Variovorax paradoxus: one gene and its partner. Each later gene encodes a partner of the first gene's protein in a complex. Links are inferred from orthologs where the notes say so. Each region holds a gene or a part of one and is shown in the gene's direction. Other genes may lie near its edges. The genes, in order: QFZ47_RS06570 and dnaN.

Region 1 (11,250 bases):
CGATGACACATCCAACAGCGACGGTTTCGTCCCGAACCGCTGAAAGAGTTCGGCCGGCGTCTTGCCTACGTGCAAGGCGATCGTGTGGCCGCCTGCCTTGGTACCCGCCACCGCCTCGTGTTCGGCCAGCCGGATCGGTTCCAGCCGAAGGCGGCTCGCGCGCACCGCGATCACGCGCGTGGCGACGAGTCCGGTTGCCACGAACAGCGGCACCGCCACATCCACAGCAAGCCCGATGCCGTCGGCCGTGTCGCGCGAAGCGCCCAGCGCCTCGGCCGCCGAGCTGGCGGTCACGGCGGTCGCCGTGCGCTGCGGCGTGCCGGTCCAGATCTGACGGCTCGAAGTGGCCAGGGTGTCGTAGCCGTGCACGCCCAGCACCACGCACCCGACCTTGCTCACCATCGTGGGCTCGGGCGCCACGCACAGCACCCCGGCGCCCAGCAGTTCCACCACGCCGCCCACCAGCCCCACGGTGCCCCAGACCCGGTTACTCAGGCTCGCGGATTCGGGCACGTCCTGCCCGCCCAGCACCGCGGCCATCTGCACCGGCGTCAGCGCGACGCTCAAGCCTTCGACTTCGTCATCCATGCCATTTGCCTTTCCCATGCCATCGGAGGGCCAACCTGCGATCGGCCGCATTCTTGCACGCGGCCGCCCCGCAGGCGAACATCGCCCGGCCGCGAGACAATCGGAGCCGTGAGTTCCCCGCCCATTCCAACACCCCCGATCCGCCGCATCGCCCATCTCGACATGGACGCCTTCTACGCGTCGGTCGAGCTGCTGCGCTACCCGCAGCTCAAGGGCCTGCCGGTGGTGATCGGCGGCGGGCGGCGCAGCGTGGACGAGGCGATTCGGCACGTGCCCGAGGGCGGCACGCTGGCCGACATTCCGGTCGACGCCTTTCCACGGCTGAAGGACTACGCGGGCCGCGGCGTGATCACCACCGCCACCTATCCGGCGCGGCAGTTCGGCGTGGGCTCGGCCATGGGGCTCATGAAGGCCGCCAAGCTGTGCCCGCAGGCCATCATCCTGCCGGTGGACTTCGACGAATACCGGCGCTTCTCGCGCACCTTCAAGCATGTGATCCTCGACATCGCACCGCTGATGGAAGACCGCGGCGTGGACGAGGTCTACATCGACTTCACCGACGTGCCCGGCGGCCAGCGCGACGGCGGGCGCGCGCTCGCGCGGCTGATCCAGAAGGCCATCTTCGACGCCACCGGCCTCACCTGCTCTATCGGCGTGGCGCCCAACAAGCTCATCGCCAAGATGGCGAGCGAGTTCGACAAGCCCAACGGCATCTCGGTGGTCTACGAGGCCGACCTGCAGACGCGCATCTGGCCGCTGCCCTGCCGCAAGGTGAACGGCATCGGCCCCAAGGCCGACGAGAAGCTCAAGCGCTTCGGCATCGAGACGGTAGGCGAGCTCGCGGCGCGCGAGCGCGACTGGCTCATTCAGAATTTCGGCAAGTCCACGGGCGCGTGGATGCACGAGGTGGCCTGGGGCCGCGACGACCGGCCGGTGGTGACCGAGAGCGAGCCCGTGTCGATGAGCCGCGAGACCACCTTCGACCGCGACCTGCATGCGGTGCGCGACCGCGCCGAGCTGGGCGCGATCTTCACGCACCTGTGCGAGAAGCTGGCCGAAGACCTGCAGCGCAAGGGCTATGTGGGCAAGACCATCGGCATCAAGCTGCGCTACGACGATTTCAAGATCGCCACGCGCGACCAGACCATCGAGCGGCACACCGCCGACGGCAAGACCATCCGCCAGATCGGCGGGCTGTGCCTGAAGCGCGTGCCGCTCGAGCGGCCGCTGCGCCTCCTGGGCGTGCGCGTGGGCGCGCTTGCGAAGGCGGGCAGCCCCGAGGCGATGGCGCCGGCCGGGGGCGGCCAGGCCTCGCGCGCCTCGGCGGAAGCGGCCTCGGCCACCGCGTCGCTCTTCTGAAACATCGGGCGCCGTGATCAGACACTGGCTCCGGCGCATCGCATTCACACTGCTGGGGGTCACGCTGGCCGCAGGGCTGTACGTGGGCGCCGCCTGTGCACTGATGTTCTGGCCGGCCAATGCAGGACCGCCAGCGGAACAAGCAGCTGCGCAGCCGTCCGCCGTCGAGGCCTGGGTGTTGAGCAACGGCATTCACACCGACCTGGTGTTTCCGATCCGCTCGGCCACCATCGACTGGCAGCAGCTCTTTCCGTTCGCGCACTTCAGGGCCGTGCCGCCCGATGCCGAGTTCATCGCCATCGGCTGGGGCGACCGCGAGTTCTACCTGCACACGCCCACCTGGGCCGACCTCACGGCCTCGCGCGCTTTCGGCGCCGTGCTCGGCGGCAACCGCGCGCTGCTGCACGTGACCTATCTCAGCCGCGCCTCATTGCGCAAGAACGCCTTCCACCTGCCGCTCTCGCAGGCGCAGTACGCGCAGCTCGTGGGCTACGTGCAGGCGACACTGACCTCGGGCCGCGCGACGCCTATCGCCGGCGCGCACTACGGCAACGACGACGCCTTCTACGAAGCCGAGGGCGGCTACCACCTCTTCGAGACCTGCAACACCTGGACCGGCCGCGGCCTGCGGCAGGCAGGCGTCACGGTGAGCCGTTGGACGCCGTTCGATTTCAATGTGACCTGGCACCTGCAGCCGGTGCGGCCCTGATGAACCCGCTCAGGGTTTCGGCACGCCGGCCTGCCATTGCGGCCAATTGGCGACGATGTGGTCCACCACACGCGTGCCCACCAGTGCGATGTTCTCCACCGTCTCGGCAAAGCCGCCCGCCGTCTCCCCCGGGGCCGGGTCCAGGTGCTGCAGTGTGCTTTCCTTCGGGTTGCCCTGGTCGAAGTTGACGGCGCCGCGCAGGCTCATCACGCGGTCGGTGCCGTGGGTGCGCTTGATCACGAGCGTGATGGCGGCGGCTTCCATTTCGGTAATCACGTAGTCGTCGGCGCCATAGAGCCTGGCGATGTACTGTGCCTGCTTCGACATGCCGGGACCGTGGAAGAAGGTGTCGCCGGTCATGTGGGTGCCGGTGCCCACGAAGGGCACGCGCCGCGCTGCGGCATCGGGGTAGCGCAGGCGGTACTTGCGCGCGCCCTCTGAATCCTTCAGCGGCGTGTCGGACGAGAGCTTCATGGCCCAGCCGACGAGGTCGGGGTTGAGCTTGAAGCGGCGGTATTCCTCGTAGCCCTTGCGCGGCATGAAGGTGGGTTCGCCGGGCTTGCTCTCCTCGGGCGCCCAGCGGTGGCCGAGGTCGTAGTCCACGAGCCAGGTGGCCCAGCTCACTTCGCCGATGGTGCCGCGTGCCGGAGGCGTGCCGGCCACGCCGGAAATCACGTAGTAGGCCTGCGAGAAATCGAACTGCGGATTCAGCAGGATGGCCTGCATCGACGATGAGGAGTTGACCTTGCCCATGCCGAGCACCGCACCGCACACGCCGTCGGCATTGCAGTACACCGGCTGCAACGCGCCGGGCACGGCCATCGGCGCGGCGCCCTTCCAGTAGCGCTCGTACCAGTGCTGGAACTCGCCGGCCCGGTCGCCGGTGTTCTGGCCGATCTCGAACATGGCCGCGACGAAGACCTTCACCTTGACGGGGGCAGCAGCAGCGGCGGCGGCAGTGCGTGCAGCCGGGACAGGCGCGGTGGGCGATGCGGGCGAAGCGCAGGCCGCGAGAAGCAGCGCCGCGCCGCAAGCCGAGAGCCAGCGCGCGCAGGAAGATGAAAGCGGTCGATGGAAGAACATCATTTCTTGTTGACTCCAGGAAAAAACAAAGCGCCTCCATCGCACCAGCGGCGATTGCGGCGTCCTACAGGCGGCGATTGTCGGTGCAGGCACAAGCGCTGGGTACCCTCACCACGCAAACCCCATGCCGGCCCGCTCCAGATCGACCGCACCGCCCTCCAAACCCTCGCCAACGGCCGCGCCCATTGCCAATGGCCTGGTCTACGTGAACCCCGACATACCCGGCATCCGGCGCCTGAAACACGGCGACCACTTTCGCTACCGCGATGCAAAGGGCCGCTGGGTACGCGATACGGACGAGCTCTCGCGCATCCGCATGCTGGCGATTCCGCCGGCCTACACGCAGGTGTGGATCTGCCCGCTGCCCAATGGCCACCTCCAGGCCACCGGCATCGATGCCCGCGGGCGCAAGCAATACCGCTACCACCCCGACTGGCGGCTTTTCAAGGACGAGACCAAGTTCGAGCGCCTCGAGGCCTTCGGGCTCGCGCTGCCGCGCATCCGCGCCCGCGTCGCGCGCGACCTGCAGGAAGGCGCGGCCGCGCCGGCACCGGGGCGCCAGCAGGTGCTTGCGGCCCTGGTGCGCCTGCTCGACACCACGCTGCTGCGCGTGGGCAACGAGGAATACGCCAGCAGCAACGGTTCCTATGGCCTCACCACGCTGCGCAACCGGCATGCGGCCGTGCAGGGTGCGGCGCTGCGGCTGCGCTTCAGGGGCAAGAGCGGCGTGATGCACGAAGCCCTCCTGGACGATCCGCGCGTGGCGAAGGTGGTGCGCCGTTGCCAGCAGCTGCCCGGCCAGGCGCTGTTCCAGTACCAGGAGGAAGAGGAGGAAGGGGGGGAACTGCGAAGCGTGTCTTCCACCGACGTGAACGACTACATCGCCGAAGCCTCGCCCGGCGAGCGCTTCACCGCGAAGGACTTCCGGACCTGGCACGGCACGGTGCAGGCGCTGGAGCTCACGCGGCTCGCCTGCGAACCGGGCCGCAGGGCCGCCGACGGTACCCGCTACAGCGCCAAGGAGATCCTGGCCGCCGTGGCGAAGCAGCTGGGCAACACGCCCGCGGTGTGCAAGAAGGCCTATGTGCACCCGGCCGTGCTGGCGCTGGGCAGCGCGCTTGCGGGCGACGAAGAAGAAGATCCCGCGGCCGAGTTGCTGCGAAAGATGTCGGCCCGCACCGCGGCCCGCAAGACGCGCGGGCTCCACGCCGCGGAACAGCGGCTGCTCGCCTTCCTGCGGATGCATCGGCAAACCCAGGCGCGCGAACAGCGCGAGGCGCGCAAGGCCACCGGCAGGCGCAGTGCCGAACAGCGCCCTCAGCCCGCAACCAGCGCAAAGCGCACGCTGTCGCGCTCCACCGCCACGGTGTAGCCCAGGTCCTCCGCCAAGCTCTGCAGCGCGATGGCGTCGATGGCCAGCGCGCGCGGCGCACGGTGGGCGTCGAGCACGGGGCTGGCGCCGGCGGACTCGCGCGGCGCGGCGCGCAGGCGAAGCGCGTCGGGACCGTCGGCCTCGATCCGGATGGCTCCGGCTTCGGACGCGCCGTCGTGCAGGTACCCGAGTCCGCCAAGAACCAGATAGCGCAGCGCTGCCCCCTGGGGCCAGCGGGGTTCGTCCCCGCGCGGATCGAGCGTGGCGTCGACATCCAGTTCCACGCCATGCATGTCGAAAGCCGCGCGCATCAGGCCCACGCATTGCGCCACCAGCGCGCTGCGCGTGATACCGTCATCCGTCGTGGCCAGCTCCCAGTCGCGCAGCGAGCGGATGCCTTGCACGAGTTCGGAGACCTGGTTGTCGATCAGCGCCACGCGTTCCTCGCAGACCACCGCATCGACGACCGGCGCGCCGATCTGGCGCTTGAGCATGAGCAGCGCCATGCGAATCACCGACACCGGCGCCGCCATGTCGTGGCGCAGTGCCGGCAAGGCGCGGGTAAGCAGTTCGTGGCGTACGCCAGCGGCAATCCAGCTTCGGGCTCCGGGCGCGGCCTTCATTGCGCGCTGAGAGCCGAAGGCTTCGCCTCGGTGGTGGGGCAGCAGGCCCGGGGTTCGGCAATCGGCTCGTTCACTTGGCGCATCCTGAAGCGGGGGGAATGCAAAGTATCGGGCCCGCCCCCCGCGCCAGGTGTAGGAGCGTGCCTACGCTTTTGGCGCCCGGCCTAGGGTTTGCCAAGATAGACCCGCACGTCTTTCACCTCCACGCCCGCGGCGGCCACGGCCGAACGCAGCTGCGCCTCGGTCACGCCCAGTGTCTGGGTCCAATAGCGCACCTCGTGCGGCTCGTTGACATTGATGCGGGTCCGGTCTTGCGGGCCGCGCTTGTTCGGGTCGTCTGCCATGGCGTGCTTCCTGTGTTCGTGTGTCGATGCAAAGGACGATGCGCGCCCTTGCTGCACGGCACTGGCGGACGGCGGCGCGGCTCCTTGCAGGAAATGTCCGAAACCGGCGTGCGGGCGCCGCGGGCCGCGCCTATGGTCGGCGCTTGCATTCACTTCCACTCCAAAACAGCATGGCCTCCGAGCAGAACAAGCGCATCATCTTCGACGCATGGAAGGCTTTCGCGAGCCGCGACCCGAAACTCATTGCAGCCTGCTTCACCGAGGATGCCGAATGGCTGGCACCCCGGGGCAACGCCACCGCGCTGGCACTCGATGCTCCCGACCACATGATCGGCCCGGATGCCATCGTGCATTTCCTGGCCGAGAAATTTCCGGCGCTCTTCGTCCGCGATGTGGTGGTCGATTTCCGCAGCCGGTATTGCGAGGGCGACACCGTGATCGTCGAGCTGCGCATGCAGGCCACGCTCGCGAACGGCCGCAAGTACGACAACGACTACTGCTTCATCTTCGAACTGAGCAACGGGCGGATCGCCCGCGTGCGCGAGTACATGGACACGCAGAAAGGCCGCGCCTGCATCTTCGGCTAGCTGATGCACCTAGCGGTTGCGCGAGGTGGGTGTTCTATCACGCTGCGGCATTTGCATTTTCCGAAGGGAGGGTTTCGCATTCACAGACCCGCCTCGCGCGAGAGCCGCATAGATTCGGCGCATGACCACAACGATCAAGCAATTCCTGCCCTCCGAAATCCGCGGCTTCGGCGTGATGGCGTGCACCATCGAGATCTGGCAACCTGTACAAAAGGAAGCCGGCGGCCCGCGCCAGGATTGAACCCGATGAACAACCACAACGACACCCGCTTTTCCGACATCCGTGACGCCGTGCGCGACCTGTGCGCGCAGTTTCCCAACGAGTACTTCCGCAAGATCGACGAAGCCCGCGGCTACCCCGCCGAGTTCGTCGATGCGCTCACCCAGGCCGGCTGGATGGCCGCGCTCATTCCGCAGGAATACGGCGGCTCCGGCCTCGGGCTCACCGAAGCTTCGGTGATCATGGAAGAGATCAACCGCTCGGGCGGCAACTCGGGTGCCTGCCACGGCCAGATGTACAACATGGGCACGCTGCTGCGCCACGGCAGCGAGGCTCAGAAGCGCAACTACCTGCCGCGCATCGCCACTGGTGAACTCCGCCTGCAGTCGATGGGCGTGACCGAGCCCAGCACCGGCACCGACACCACCAAGATCAAGACCACGGCCGTGAAGAAGGGCGACCGCTACGTCGTCAACGGGCAGAAGGTGTGGATCTCGCGCATCCAGCATTCGGACTTGATGATCTTGCTGGCGCGCACCACGCCGCTCGCAGAGGTCAGGAAGAAGTCCGAAGGCATGTCGATCTTCATCGTCGACCTGCGCGAAGCCATCGGCAACGGCATGACGGTGCGGCCCATTCTCAACATGGTGAACCACGAGACCAACGAGCTGTTCTTCGAGAACCTCGAGATCCCGGCCGAGAACCTGATCGGCGAAGAGGGCCAGGGCTTCAAGTACATCCTCGACGGCCTCAACGCGGAGCGCACGCTGATCGCGGCCGAATGCATCGGCGACGGCTACTGGTTCATCGACAAGGTCACGGCCTACACCAAGGAGCGCGTGGTGTTCGGCCGGCCCATCGGCCAGAACCAGGGCGTGCAGTTTCCGATTGCCGAGGCCTTCATCGAGATCGAAGCCGCGAACCTCATGCGCTACGAGGCCTGCCGTCTGTTCGATGCGCACCAGCCTTGCGGCGCGCAGGCCAACATGGCGAAGTACCTGGCGGCCAAGGCCAGCTGGGAGGCCGCCAATGCCTGCCTGCAGTTCCATGGCGGCTTCGGCTTTGCGTGCGAATACGACATCGAGCGCAAGTTCCGCGAGACGCGGCTCTACCAGGTGGCGCCGATCTCGACCAATCTCATCCTGAGCTACGTCGCCGAGCACATGCTCGGCCTGCCCCGGTCATTTTGACTCGCCCCCAGGCTTCGCGCACTTCGTGTCGCTTCTCCTCCCCCCTACCCGGGGGCAACTCCAGAGGCCCGGCAAAGCCGGTTCCTCGGTGTTCCACGAAAGGATCGTTCATGACTCCCATCGCCGCCAGTCATCCGAGCCAGCTGCTCGCCACCTTCGCCGCGGAACTCAAGTTCGCGGACATTCCCGCCCCTGTGCTGCGCCGCACCGAGGACCTGACGCTCGACTGGCTGGGCTCGGTGCTCGCGGCCCGCACCGCACGGCCGGTGCGCAGCATCGAGCGCTTCGCACAGCTGATGGGGCCGGCCGACGGGCCGAGCGAGATGCTCACCTCGCGCCGCACCACCTCGCCGCTGTTCGCCGCACTGGTCAACGCCGCGGCCTCGCACTACGTGGAGCAGGACGATGTGCACAACGGCTCGGTGTTCCATCCCGCGGCCGTGGTGATCGCACCCGCGCTGGCCGTGGCGCAGAGCATCGGGGCCAGCGGTGCGCAGCTGCTGACGGCGGTGGTGGCGGGCTACGAGGTCGGCATCCGCGTTGGCGAGTTCCTCGGGCGCTCGCACTACAAGACCTTCCACACCACCGCGACGGCCGGCACGCTCGCGGCGGCCGCGGCCGTGGGCCGCCTGCTCGAACTCACGCCGCAGCAGATGCTGCACGCCTTCGGCTCGGCCGGCACGCAGTCGGCGGGTGTGTGGGAGTTCCTGCGCGATGCGGCCGATTCGAAGCAATTGCACTGCGCGCATGCGGCCGCCAGCGGATTGATGTCGGCCTACCTCGCACAGGACGGCTTCACGGGCGCCGCGAAAGTGCTCGAAGGCGCGCAGGGCCTCGGCGCGGGCATGTCGAGCGATGCCGATCCGGCACGGCTCATCGATCGCCTCGGCACGCGCTGGGCGCTGGCCGAGACCTCGTTCAAGTACCACGCTTCCTGCCGCCACACGCATCCCGCGGCCGATGCGCTGCTGCAGGTGATGACCGAGCACCAGCTCGCGCACGGCGACGTGGCCCGCGTGACCACGCACGTGCACCAGGGTGCCATCGACGTGCTCGGCCGCGTCACGGTGCCGGCCACCGTGCACCAGGGCAAGTTCTCGATGGGCACGGTGCTGGGCCTGATCGCGGTGCACGGCCGCGCCGGGTTGGGCGAGTTCGACCGCGACTTTCTCGCGCCCGAGGTGGCCGCGTTCCGCGACAAGGTGGCGATGGAACTCGATGCCGAGGTCGACACCGCCTACCCCGCGCGCTGGATCGGCAAGGTCAGCGTGCAGACCCGCGACGGCCGCACGCTGGCCGGCCGCGTCGACGAGCCCAAGGGCGACCCGGGAAACAGCCTGAGCCGCATCGAGATCGAGGACAAGATGCAGCGCCTCGCGCACTACGGCGAGGGCGCCACGGCCGACGAGGCGAAGGCGCTGTGCCAGCGCATCTGGCAGCTCGAGGCCGCGCCGCGCGTGGGCCGCTGGCTTGGCTGAGGGGCCACCTCGTATCTTTGGCGCTCAGGCCTCGGCGAACAGCCGGCCCTGCCCGGCCGAGCGTGCATCGAGACCCGCAGTGCGCACGAGGTCCCAGAACCCCGCGGGCGAACTCGACACCACCGGCAGCTGCAGCCGCGCTTCCACTTCGCGCACCGCATCGAGCGTGACCAGCCCGCCGCACGAAATGAGGATGCCGTCCGCGCCGGGCTGCGCATCGAACACCCGCAGGCAGAGGTCGACCAGCACCTGGGTGGGCACCCGGCCCACGGCCTGCACATCGGAGATGGCCAGCCCTTCGAGCGCCAGCGGCTCGAAGTCGCTCTGTTCGAGGTAGCGCCGCAGCTGCGCATTGACCTCGTCGATGTAGGCCGTGGCCACCGCCAGGCGCCGTACGCCCAGCTGGCGCAGCGCGCCGACGATGGCATTGCTCATGGTCGTGCAGGGCAGGCCGGTGGCGCGCGCCATTTCGGCCTGCAGCTGCGCGTTGAAGTCCGCGCCGCGGAAGAAGCTCAGCGAGGTGCCCATGAGCGAGACCGCGCAGGCGCCCCCTGCCTTGAGCGCCACCGCCTTCTCGACCACCGAGTCGATCACCTCGGTGTACCCGCGCGTGGAAATCTCGCCGAGGCCCAGCCCCATCGCGCTGAAGCGGATGCGCTCGCCGTACAGCAGCGGGCCGTCCACCGGCACTGCGCCGGCGGCCGGCGGCACGATCAGCCCCAGGTGCGGCAGCGCCATCTACTTGCCCTCCGCCACGATGTTCTGTTCGGTGATGATGCGCTGCCAGCGCTTCGTCTCCTCGGCCATGTCCTTGCCGAGCTGGGCCGGCGTGGCGTAGGCGCGCAGCGTGCCTTGCGCAGCCGCTGCGGCGCCGGCCTCGGGCGTGTCGAGCACCGCCTTCACCGCGGCCGAGAGCTTGCCGACGATCTCGTCCGGCGTGCCGGCGGGTGCGAGCACGAAGATGCGCGGCGCCACGTCGAAGCCCGGCAGCGCATCGGCCAGCGGCGGTACGCTCTCGGCGCCTTCGAGCCGCGCGGTGTTCATCAGCGCCACCGCGCGCAGCTTGCCGGCCTTGGCCTGCGCCATGCCGGCCGTGGCGCTGACCACGCCGATGGGCACTTGCCCACCGACCACGTCGGGCACGATCTGCGCGGCGCCGCGGTACGGCACGTGCACCACGGTGCTGCCGGTCGATTGCTTCAGCATCTCGAAGCCCAGGTGCTGCACCGTGCCGACACCCGAGGTGGCGAAGGAATAGCGCGCCGGATTGGCCTTGAGCTCTTTCACCAGCTCGGCCGGCGTCCTGGCCGGAAAGTCGTTGCCGGTGACGATCATCAGTGGCGAGACGAAAGCCCCCGCCACCGGCTTGAAGCTGGTGAGCGGATCGAGCCCTATCTTCGGCTGCAGCAGCTTGGCGATGAGCAGCGCGCTGTCGCCCATCATGAGCGTGTAGCCGTCGGGCGGCGCCTTGGCGACGAACTCGGCCGCGATCAGGCCGGCGGCCCCGGTGCGGTTGTCGACCATCACCTGCTGGCCGAGCACCGCCGACAGGCGCGTGCCGAGCAGGCGCGCGACCGCATCGACGCCGCCGCCGGCCGAATAGCCGACCACGAGGCGGATCGGCTTGTCGGGGTACTTCTGAGCCCAGGCGGCGGGCGCGGCGAGCAGGCCCGCAAGGCCCAGGGCCATGGCCGTGC
Region 2 (11,202 bases), 1.3 Mb from region 1 along the record:
CTGGCCAAGAAGTCGCACATCGTGATGACCAGCGACACCTATCCGAAGGGCCTGGCCGACATCCACGAGCGCCTGGTGTCGCGCTTCGATTCGGGCCTCACGGTGGCCATCGAACCGCCCGAGCTCGAAATGCGCGTGGCCATCCTGATCAACAAGGCCCGCGCCGAATCGGCCGAGATGCCCGAGGAAGTGGCCTTCTTCGTCGCCAAGAACGTGCGCTCCAACGTGCGCGAGCTCGAAGGCGCGCTGCGCAAGATCCTGGCCTACTCGCGCTTCAACCAGAAGGAAATCTCGATCGCCCTGGCGCGCGAGGCGCTGCGCGACCTGCTGTCGATCCAGAATCGGCAGATCTCGGTCGAGAATATCCAGAAGACGGTGGCCGACTATTACAAGATCAAGGTCGCCGACATGTACAGCAAGAAGCGCCCGGCCAGCATTGCGCGGCCGCGGCAGATCGCGATGTACCTGGCCAAGGAGCTCACGCAGAAGAGCCTGCCCGAAATCGGCGAGCTGTTCGGCGGGCGCGATCACACGACGGTGCTGCACGCGGTGCGCAAGATCTCGGGCGAGCGCCAGCAGCTCACCGAGCTCAACCAGCAGCTGCACGTCCTCGAGCAGACGCTTAAGGGCTGATCGCATGTCATCCAAAATGCCCCTCGCAACAGCGGAGAATGGCGTCTCACTGGCGGATTCAAAGAGATAAGAGAAGAGGAAGAAGACATGATCGTTTTGAAGGCAACCCAGGACAAGGTCCTCGCCGCGCTGCAATCGGTGGCGGGCATCGTCGAGCGGCGTCACACCTTGCCGATCCTGGCCAACGTGCTGATCCGCAAGACCGGCGGCCAGCTGCAGCTGACCACCAGCGACCTCGAGATCCAGATCCGCACCACGGCCGAACTCGGCGGCGATGAAGGCAACTTCACCACCACCATCGGCGCGCGCAAGCTGATCGACATCCTGCGCACCATGCCGGCCGACCAGACCGTTAGCCTCGAATCGAGCGCCAGCAAGCTGGTGCTCAAGGGCGGCAAGAGCCGCTTCACGCTGCAGTCGCTGCCGGCCGAGGACTTTCCGCTGGTGCAGGAGGCCGCCAACTTCGGCCCCGTGTTCAGCGTGCCGCAAAAGACGCTGAAGGACCTGCTCTCGCAGGTTTCGTTTGCGATGGCCGTGCACGACATCCGCTATTACCTGAACGGCATCCTGTTCGTGGCCGAGGGCAAGCAGCTGAGCCTGGTGGCCACCGACGGCCACCGGTTGGCGTTCTCGTCGGCCACGCTCGACGTCGAAGTGCCGCGCCAGGAAGTCATTCTTCCGCGCAAGACCGTGCTCGAGATGCAGCGCCTCTTGTCGGACGCCGAAGGCGCCATCGAGATGCAGTTTGCGAACAACCAGGCCAAGTTCAGCTTCGGCGGCATGGAGTTCGTCACCAAGCTGGTCGAGGGCAAGTTCCCCGACTACAACCGCGTGATTCCCAAGAACCACAAGAACAGCGTCACGCTGGGCCGCGCGCCGCTTTTGGCCAGCCTGCAGCGCACCGCCATCCTGACGAGCGAAAAGTTCAAGGGCGTGCGCCTGAACATCGAGCCCGGCACGCTGCGCATCGCATCGAACAACGCCGAGCAGGAAGAGGCGCAGGACGAGCTGGACATCGACTACGGCGGCGACGCCATCGAGATCGGCTTCAACGTGACCTACCTGATCGACGCGCTGTCCAACATGGGCCAGGACATGGTCAAGCTGGACCTGGCCGACTCCAACAGCTCGGCCCTGTTGACCATCCCCGAGAACGCATCCTTCAAGTATGTCGTGATGCCGATGCGAATCTAGAAGACAGAAAACACAGCGCCTTGCGCAGACAGCCCGCGGCCCTCCGCGGGTTTGCGCTTTCAAGAGGCGGCGAAATGAGCTTTTGAGAGCCCGAAAAATCACGTGAATGCCGTGAGCGATAGAGGAATATCCGAATGAGTGCCGAAGAAAACAAGCCCGAAGTACCCCACACCGAGCCGGTCTACACGCCCGAGATCGAGAGTGCGGTGCCGATCGAGATCACGCCCGCCGACACCAGCTACGGCGAAGGCTCGATCACGATCCTCGAAGGGCTCGAGGCGGTGCGCAAGCGCCCTGGCATGTACATCGGCGATACCTCCGACGGCACGGGCCTGCACCACCTGGTGTTCGAAGTGGTCGACAACTCCATCGACGAGGCGTTGGCCGGCCACTGCGACGACATCGTCGTCACCATCCACAGCGACAACTCGATTTCCGTCACCGACAACGGCCGCGGCATTCCCACCGGCGTGAAGATGGACGACAAGCACGAGCCCAAGCGTTCGGCCGCTGAAATCGCGCTCACCGAGCTGCATGCCGGCGGCAAGTTCAACCAGAACAGCTACAAGGTGTCGGGTGGCCTGCACGGCGTGGGCGTGAGCTGCGTGAACGCGCTGAGCGTGAAGCTGCGCCTCATCGTGCGCCGCGAAGGCAAGATCCACGAGCTCGAGTTCAGCCGCGGCTTCGTGCAGAACCGTTTGCTCGAGACCGTGAACGGCTTCGAGGTCTCGCCGATGAAGATCATCGGTGACACCGACAAGCGCGGCACCGAGGTGCACTTCCTGCCCGACACCGAGATCTTCAAGGAAAACGCCGATTTCCATTACGAAATCCTGAGCAAGCGCCTGCGCGAGCTGAGCTTCCTGAACAACGGTGTGCGCATCCGCCTGCTCGACGAACGCACCGGCAAGGAAGACGACTTCTCGGGCACCGGCGGCGTGCGCGGCTTCGTGGAGTTCATCAACAAGGGCAAGACCGTCCTGCATCCGAACTCGTTCTATGCCGCTGGCGAAAAGCCGGCCGACACCTACGGCGGCATCCCGGGCACGCACATCGGCGTCGAAGTGGCGATGCAGTGGAACAGCGGCTACAACGAGCAGGTGCTGTGCTTCACCAACAACATTCCGCAGCGTGACGGCGGCACCCACCTCACGGGCCTGCGCGCCGCGATGACCCGCGTCATCAACAAGTACATCGAAGAAAACGAGTTCGCCAAGAAGGCGAAGGTCGAAGTCACCGGCGACGACATGCGCGAAGGCCTGTGCTGCGTGCTGAGCGTGAAGGTGCCCGAGCCCAAGTTCTCGAGCCAGACCAAGGACAAGCTGGTGTCCAGCGAAGTGCGCGCGCCGGTGGAAGACATCGTCGGCCGCCTCCTGACCGATTACCTGCAGGAGCGCCCGAACGACGCCAAGATCATCTGCGGCAAGATCGTCGAAGCCGCCCGTGCCCGCGAAGCCGCCCGCAAGGCGCGCGAAATGACGCGCCGCAAGGGCGTGCTCGACGGCATGGGCCTGCCCGGCAAGCTGGCCGACTGCCAGGAAAAGGACCCCGCGCTGTGCGAGGTCTACCTGGTGGAGGGCGACTCCGCCGGCGGTTCCGCCAAGCAGGGCCGCGACCGGAAGTTCCAGGCCATCCTGCCGCTGCGCGGCAAGATCCTGAACGTGGAAAAGGCGCGCTACGAGAAGCTGCTCACCAGCAACGAAATCCTCACGATGATCACGGCGCTGGGCACCGGCATCGGCCGCGCGGGCGCCACCAGCGCGGGCGGCGGCGCCGACGACTTCAACGTCGCCAAGCTGCGCTACCACCGCATCATCATCATGACCGACGCCGACGTCGACGGCGCCCACATCCGCACGCTGCTGCTCACCTTCTTCTACCGGGCAGATGCCGGAGCTGGTCGAGCGCGGCCATATCTACATCGCGCAGCCGCCGCTGTACAAGGTGAAGGTCGGCAAGGAAGAGCAGTACCTGAAGGACGGCCCTGCGCTGGATGCCTTCCTGCTCAAGGTGGCGCTGAAGGATGCGAGCATCGAGACCGGCGGCCCGAACTCGACCACCCTCGCCGGCGACACCCTGGCCGAGCTCGCGCGCAAGCACCAGCTGGCCGAGGCCGTGATCGCGCGGCTGCGCAACTTCATGGATGCCGAAGCCCTGCGCGCCATTGCCGACGGCGTGGCGCTCGACCTCGACACCACGCCCGCGGCCGAAGCCTCGGCCGTGGCGCTGCAGGCCAAGCTGCGCGAGCTCAACACCACCGGCGTACCGGCCGAGGTGAGCAGCGAGTTCGACGCCCGCACCGACAAGCCGCTCTTGCGCATCAGCCGCCGCCACCACGGCAACATCAAGAGCAGCGTGCTCACGCAGGACTTCGTGCACGGCGCCGACTACGCCGCGCTCGCCGAAGCCGCCAACACCTTCCGCAACCTCTTGAGCAGCGAGGGCGCCACCGTCCGCCGCGGCGAAGGCGAACGCGCCAAGGAAGAAAAGGTGGCCGACTTCCGCATCGCGATGAAGTGGCTGATCGGCCAGGCCGAGAACGCCACTTCGCGCCAGCGCTACAAGGGCCTGGGCGAAATGAACCCCGCCCAGCTGTGGGAAACCACCATGGACCCGACCGTGCGCCGCCTGCTGCGCGTGCAGATCGACGACGCCATTGAAGCCGACCGCGTGTTCACGATGCTGATGGGCGACGAGGTGGAGCCGCGGCGCGAGTTCATCGAGCAGAACGCGCTGCGGGCGGCGAATATCGACGTGTAATAAGCGATCTCGCCGATGACACGGGAAGTGAAGACCGTGTCAGACAATTAAAAAAAAGCGCCTCAGCATTGCTGGGCGCTTTTTTTTATTTTTTCAGGTCCCCGAGCAGCTTGACCCGCCGCTTTGCGGGCCGGTGCTGCTCAGGCCTGCGTGCTCACTTCCCCTGTGCCTGCCCCAAGATGTCCACGACCACGCGGCGGTCCGGCTGCAGGCAGGCCACCAGGTGCGGCGAGCGCTGCAAGCCCTGGCAGTCGCGCGTCACCGGCTCGCGCTCGCCCATCGAGCGCACCTCCATCGGCGCGCGCACGCCCGCGGCCTTCAGGTAGTCGCGCACGGTGTTGGCGCGCTGCTGCGCCAGCCGCTCGTTGTAGGCCTCGCCCCCCAGCCGATCCGTATGGCCCGTGATTGTCAGGCTCTGCACCTGCATCTCCTGGCTTTGCAACGCACGGGCGAGCGTATCGAGCTCGGCGCGACCCTGCGGCAGCATGTCCGTCGCACTGGATCGGTCGAACTTGAACAGCGTGTCGGCGCTCAGGTTCACCCGCCGCGTCGTCGGTTGCGCAGGCACCGGAGCCGGGTTGGGGGCAGGCGCCGGCGTCACCACCGGCGTGAGCGCGCAGTTCTGCCCCTGGCACCAGTTGTAGCGCTCGTCGTGCAGGCTGCCGCAGCCTGCGAGGACGAGGGTGGCGAGAGCCGTGGCGCCGAGCGCCAGCAGTTTCGATGTGTTCTTCGTTTGCATGTGTTCTTTCCTTGGCGTTGTCTGTGATCCGGCGGCGCTCACCACGCCACCCGCACGCCCAGCTGCCCCGAGACGCCCTCGCGGCTCGTGCCGCTGAGCGAGCGCTGGTACTGCACCCCGCCGTACAGGTAGGCCATCCTGCTCAACGGCAGCTGCGCCCCCACACCCAGCTCGGCCCAGGTCTGCTTGGCCCATGCCTCGCTCACCGTGGTGTTGCCGATGGTCACGGCCTTCGGGTCCTTGAACTCGTGCAGCACATTGGCCGTCACGTAGAAGGTGTTGGTGCGCGTGAGCTTGTCGCCGCGCTCGGCCTTGTCGTTCCAGGACAGCCGCGCGCCCAGGCGCCCGCGCAGGCTCTGGCTGGTGAAGCCGTCCACCGAGGAGATGTTGTCCGCGAAGCCCCGGTAGCGCGTGACCTGGTAGCTCAGCTGCGCCTGCGGCTCGATCAGCCACTGGCTCTCGCCGATCTGCCAGGGGCGGCCCACCTCGGCGCTCAGGCCCGCGCCGGTGCCCTTTTGCGTGCCCTCGCCGCCGTACTTGTCGGTGTACTTGTTCTGCACCGCATGCAGCTGGCCGACCAGGTCCAGGTAGCTGCCGTTGTCGGCGTAGCGCGTGTGGTACGCGCCGAGCGTGGCCATCTGGCCCTTCATCTTGCCGGTGTCGTAGCCCATGCCCGCCTCGCCGCGGCGGCGGTCGCTGAAGTTCGTGCTGGTGCGCCCGTAGCCCACGCTGATGCCGGTGTGGCTGCGCGACTTGTCGCCGGCGTCGCCGCTGTAGCGCACCGCCAGGTCCTTGCCGAGCTGCAGGTACTGCATCTCCTGCTCGAAGCCGAACTGGCGCTTGCCGTCCAGGTCCAGGCGCTGCGCATGCAGGCGCATCCACATCTGGTCGGCGGGCGCCTTGTCGTCGCAGCCGCAGTGGTCCCACTTGAAGGTCTGCTGCTCGCCCACGCGCTGGTGCAGCGTGCCCAACAGGCCCAGGCCCAGCTCCTGGGTCGCGACCTGGCCCATCACGTAGCCGGCCACGGCGGGGCGCAGCACCTCGGGGGCGGGGACCGGAAGGGGCGTCGGGCTCGGGGCGCCGGGCACCGGAACGGGCGTGTTGTAGACGCTGCTCAGGTAGAAGCTGTTGGCATCGCCGTCGGTGCGGCCGCCGCGATGCAGGCCGTATTCGTAGGCGCCGGCCTGCACCGGGGCGGCCAGGGTGAAGTTGCCCTCCGAGGAGGTGCCGGCGACCTGGACCACCTGGATGCCGTTGACAGTGGCGGCGCCGGCGCCGCCGGCATTGGCCACGAGCACGCGGGTGGTGCCGCTGGTGTTGCCGTTGACCACCAGCTTGTCGGTGGCGCTGGCGTCGTTGCCCAATGCCGTATTGATCCTCACCAGACCGTTGGTGCCGGCGTAGTTGCCGTTGACCGTGAGCACATTGCCGGGCGTGCCGGCGGCGCTGCGCAGGTCGACCAGGCCGGCGTTGTGCACGTCGCCGGTGAGGGTGAAGGCCGGCTGGCCCATGAACACGCTGCTGGTCGGCTGGATGAACAGGCCCATGGGAGCACCGCTGGCGTCGGCACCGGCGCCAACCACCAGCGGAGCGCCGGCGAGCGTGAGGCGGGTGTTGTCGAGCGTGATGGTTTCCCAGTTGGCCAGCTGCGCGCCACCGGCGGTGGCGGTGACGCCCTGCAGGGTGAGCTTGTCGACCCAGCCGTCGGCGGCCGAGACGTCGTCGCCGCCGTCCAGGATCTGGCTGCCGTTGTAGCCGGCGGCGGACACCAGCGCGGTGTCGGAGCCGTTCTGGCCGTAGAAGCCGCCTGACAGAGTGCCGCCTGTCCAGGTGAAGTTGTCGTTGCCGTCACCGGCGCTGGCCACGCGGTCATCGCCGTAGATGTTGCCGGTGAAGCTGCCGCCGGTGAGCGCGAGGCTGTCGTTGCCCAAGCCCAGGATGGCATCGCCGGTCACTGTGCCGGCGGTGGTGACGACGGCATTGCCGCCGGTCTCGTCGATGCCATTCTTGTTGAGGTCGCCGTCGCGGATGGCAATGCCGGAGGCCGCGCCGTTGACCGTCGCCGCCGTGCCGATGTCGATGGTGCCACCGCCGGCAGCCGTGGTATGGATGGCCGCGGCCAGGCCCGATCCGCTGGTTACGGTGCCGCCGGTGACGTCGACATCGTAGGTGCCGCCGCTGCTGGAGGCCCAGAGGCCGTCGGCATTGGCGCCGGTGGTGGTCACAGTCCCGCCGCTCATCTGCAGCGCTGAAAGTCCCGAACCCAAGCTGCGGGCTGCGATGCCCGGTGCGTCGCTGCCTGTCGTGGTCACGGAGCCGCCCTGCAAGACCACGGCAGCCGTACCTGTGCTCGCCGCGTTGACGACAAAGCTTTGAACACCAAAGGAGTTGGTGCCATTACCGCTTGTACTGATGGCGCCGCCCGTTATCGCCGCCGTCGTATTGCCCAACCCAGAGGTGCTGGTCCTGAGACCACCAGAGAAGTTGCCCGACGAGACAATCTGGCCATCCGTCATCGTGACTTTGACGTCGGAGCTATTGGCCGCGTTCTCGATGGAGCCGACAAGGCCGTTGGATACCTTGCCACTCGTCGTGATGCTTCCACCGCTCATTAAAACTGTCACAGGGCCGAGACCATCGGTCAGGGCATAGCCGGCGAAGGTGTCGTCACCGGTGCTCGCGACGGTTCCACCCGTCATCGTCAGCGTCGTCGAACCGACACTGTTGACATTGTTGGACCTGGCTCGAATGCCTGACGCGGCGTGACCTCCGGTGAGAATGCTGCCGTTCGATAGCGTGGCAGTGGCCGCGCCCACGCCCGTGTTCTCTGCGTAGATGCCGAAGGCAGAATCCCCTGCGGTGGTGACCGTCGACGCTGCGGCATCCATGGTCGCCGTTGCCGCGGCCGTGCTGGCCGGGGTCAGGACAGCGGCCCAGATTCCGTAGCCGTTGCTGCCCTGGGTCGCGATGCTGCCACCCGTCATCGACGCGGTCGCGGCGCCCGTGCCGACGGCCAACGCGGCCAGCCCGACGCCGCCCGTTCCATTGGCGATCACCGTCCCCCCCGTCTGGCTGGCAATCGCGGCGCCGGACCCTGAACCGACTGCGACGACGGTCGAGCTGGCGCCGTTCGTCGTCGCTGTGCCGCCAGAAATGGTGGCGAAAGCCGTGCCGGAACCGAGTGTCTGGGCCACAACGACCGAGTTATTCAAGGCCTGTGTGGTGATAGTACCGCCCGTCATGGTGGCCACAGCATCGCCATTGCCGCGCGCCAGCGCATAAGCAGCGTGCGACCCGTTTGCCGGACTGGTGCCTGTACTGATCGAGCCGCCGTTCACCGTGACCGTCGCCGTGCCGGTGCCGCGCGTGTCGGCATACAGAGCCACAGAGGAACCTTGCTGGCCGGTGGTGGAGATGGAGCCGCTGTTGAGGATCGAGGTCGCGTTGCCGTTACCGTAGGCGACTGCGGTGGCGCCAGGAGCGTATTCGCCGACGGTGGTGATCTGCGCACCATTGATGACGACGCTCGCATTCCCGTTACCGGCCCCGGCTTTCGTTTCGGCCAGCGCAGCCCAAAAAGGACTGGCCCCAGTGTTGCCCGCAGGAGCGGTCACATTGATCGTGACAGGGCCATTGACTTCAATCTGTTGATCGCCTGCACCGCTACCGGTCGTATAAATAGCATGGGAGGTTGTCGTAGAGATGGTGAAGGGCGCCGCGGTGCCGTCCACGATGACTTTGATGTTGTCGGTGCCATACGCAATGCCGGTGGTGTTCGGGTTCGCGTCTCCCACTGGCGTTCCATCACCCTGGCACGTCACAGTTCCGCCTGAAACGACAGCACCGCACTCGTTGACCGCCCAAGCGGACGATGTGCCGCCGAACGCCGCCGTGGCCAAGACAACCGCGCCGAGCGTGGCGCTTGAAGACTTCTTGCCGCGCGCGGTGCAAACCTCGCTGGCCGCCACCCAGGCGCCGAGCGCCTCATTCCAAATGCTTCGAAATGACCTGTTCATCTTCTGACCCTCGCTCCAAAAAACCCAAGCGATGCGGTCAATCGGAAACCATTTCCGGCAACCCACTGCTGTGGTACGCCGTCTTATGCGGCAGCCGTGGAGACTATTGGCAAGGATCGAATACCCGAAGGCACTAGTTCACAAATTTCATCTTTTGATTACATTCTTTGTTGAAGAGGATTTTCATAAGGAAATTTTTCACGGCCCTCCAAAGTGGGGCCTTGGCCTGTGAGTCCCGCGCTGCATTGGGAAACACGGACAGATGGGCGGCATGCGGGGAGGCGGTTCTAAAGGCGCTGTCGCAATGAATTAACAACTTAGTTAACACTTCGTAGTCAAAATGATGAATATTCGAATGTATAAACGTGCACAAAAGTAGTAAGTCGCGCTGGCTGACAGAAATTCCGAATGTTTGAAAGACAATTTGCAATTTGCCGAGGCGATGGCACGAAAGTGAGCGCCCCGCGGGGCAAAGAAAACGGCCGGCAGGGAAGGAAGGTGAATCACGTTCCATGCCTGCCGAATCGTTTGGCAGGCTCAGCTCGGCGGGTCGCTGCTGGTGAAATACTTCACCGTGGCACCGGGAATGTTCTTTGCCAATTTCTCATCATCGCCAAAACGCCAAATATCACCGCACCGTAGTGAATGGCGGTAGGAACGGTGATTGAAGGCAATCGCGGAACAAAGTTGTAGTCGGCCGGGAGCTGGTTGCCATGGTTGAACGCCGCCGGAGTAAATCTTCTTCGGCCAAGTACGCCTGCGGGGGGTGCGCATTGCTGCAACACAAAGGTGCCACCTCCGCCTATTTTTTTCGAAAATCCTCGTCATTGGCAGTCGGAGCAAGCAGCAATTGCCTCAGGGCAGCCTGCTGGCGTCAGCGAAAGTTATCGCGGAGCCTCTTTACGGCGTTATTTGGAGCGTTGGAATGTGCTCGCAAACGCGCGACGACGAAAAGCCCAGGCTGATCGGATTCGAACGACAGCAGCTCAGCGGCAGCCGAGCCTGAACCGCTGATCACGCGTCTGCTGTCTCTCGTTGCGCAGCCAATCTTGCGTAGAAGCCGCTTGCGGCTGCCGCGCCATCGTATCGAGCCATTTGACGTGCGCATCGAGCCCGCTGCAGCCGGCTGCCTGCGCGCTGCTGCCGACAACATCGCGCTCCACATGCCACTCATGCGACTGCTGTTGCTGCGCGGCAAGGGCTGCGTTGTTCCGGGTCGATGCTTCTCGCGCTTCGACGCTCATTCCGTCTGCCAGATTCTGGTCGCGCCGCAGGCGAACCGTCGTGGCGGTCGAGCCTGCCGGGCAGGGACCGTCCGAATACGCCGCCTTGCCCGAAGCGCTCATGCATTTGGCGACCTCGTCGAAGAAGCCTGGCGCAGCGGAGTCGCCCGGCAACTCGGCGGCGGAAGGTGGCGCAGTGCGCCGGGCCGAGGGCGGCGTAACCGGTGCGGAGGGGATGACGGACGGTGGCTTGGGCAGGGGCGTGATCCGCTGCGCCAACAGCCATTCAGCGCCTTGATAGAGCCCGAACAGAAGCAGGACCGACAGCGCGATCCACATCGCCCAATGTCGCTCCCGCGCCGGGCGCAGGCTGCGTTCCCATGCCGTCATCGCGTTGCGGCTGTCGTGCAGCGGATCGCGATGGTCGGGATTCATGAAGGCCGAGTATCCCCGCTTCGCGGCCTGCTGAGCCAACGAAGGGGGCCGATGCTCGGCCGGCCATTCAGAGCCTCCGGCTCAGATCGACCGATGGACGCGGACGCCGCTTCTACCACCACCCCGGTCGCCCTGCATCATCCGCGCAACGCGTGCCAGCCCGCCGGTCCCACTCGCCGCGCGGCCGACCAGCGCACCGCCG

What was found.
Region 2: the proteins of QFZ47_RS06570 (region 1) and dnaN are in contact, whole or in part, in a solved structure (PDB 1OK7), measured with the Escherichia coli proteins. The link is inferred for Variovorax paradoxus from one-to-one orthologs.

Annotation. Positions count from the first base shown.
Region 1 is NZ_JAUSXL010000002.1:595,982-607,231, forward strand. Bases 1-2,821 are described here. They hold QFZ47_RS06570 (Y-family DNA polymerase), read left to right. Parts: upstream 1-696; coding sequence 697-1,947; downstream 1,948-2,821. Other genes in these bases: QFZ47_RS06565 (RNase A-like domain-containing protein), read right to left, coding at 1-588; QFZ47_RS06575 (TIGR02117 family protein), read left to right, coding at 1,961-2,656; QFZ47_RS06580 (purine-nucleoside phosphorylase), read right to left, coding at 2,666-2,821. In the rest of the region: more of QFZ47_RS06580, read right to left, coding at 2,822-3,742; QFZ47_RS06585 (DNA topoisomerase IB), read left to right, coding at 3,864-5,111; QFZ47_RS06590 (hypothetical protein), read right to left, coding at 5,057-5,734; QFZ47_RS06595 (DUF3606 domain-containing protein), read right to left, coding at 5,899-6,078; QFZ47_RS06600 (nuclear transport factor 2 family protein), read left to right, coding at 6,249-6,665; QFZ47_RS06605 (acyl-CoA dehydrogenase family protein), read left to right, coding at 6,912-8,075; QFZ47_RS06610 (MmgE/PrpD family protein), read left to right, coding at 8,186-9,553; QFZ47_RS06615 (arylmalonate decarboxylase), read right to left, coding at 9,578-10,291; QFZ47_RS06620 (Bug family tripartite tricarboxylate transporter substrate binding protein), read right to left, coding at 10,292-11,250. UniProt on the Escherichia coli protein: Poorly processive, error-prone DNA polymerase involved in translesion repair and untargeted mutagenesis. Copies undamaged DNA at stalled replication forks, which arise in vivo from mismatched or misaligned primer ends.
Region 2 is NZ_JAUSXL010000002.1:1,898,783-1,909,984, forward strand. Bases 1-2,773 are described here. They hold dnaN (DNA polymerase III subunit beta), read left to right. Parts: upstream 1-720; coding sequence 721-1,827; downstream 1,828-2,773. Other genes in these bases: dnaA (chromosomal replication initiator protein DnaA), read left to right, coding at 1-633. Outside these bases: QFZ47_RS12740 (OmpA family protein), read right to left, coding at 4,742-5,326; QFZ47_RS12745 (autotransporter outer membrane beta-barrel domain-containing protein), read right to left, coding at 5,365-9,120; QFZ47_RS12755 (hypothetical protein), read right to left, coding at 10,329-11,000; QFZ47_RS12760 (hypothetical protein), read right to left, coding at 11,082-11,202. UniProt on the Escherichia coli protein: Confers DNA tethering and processivity to DNA polymerases and other proteins. Acts as a clamp, forming a ring around DNA (a reaction catalyzed by the clamp-loading complex) which diffuses in an ATP-independent manner freely and bidirectionally along dsDNA.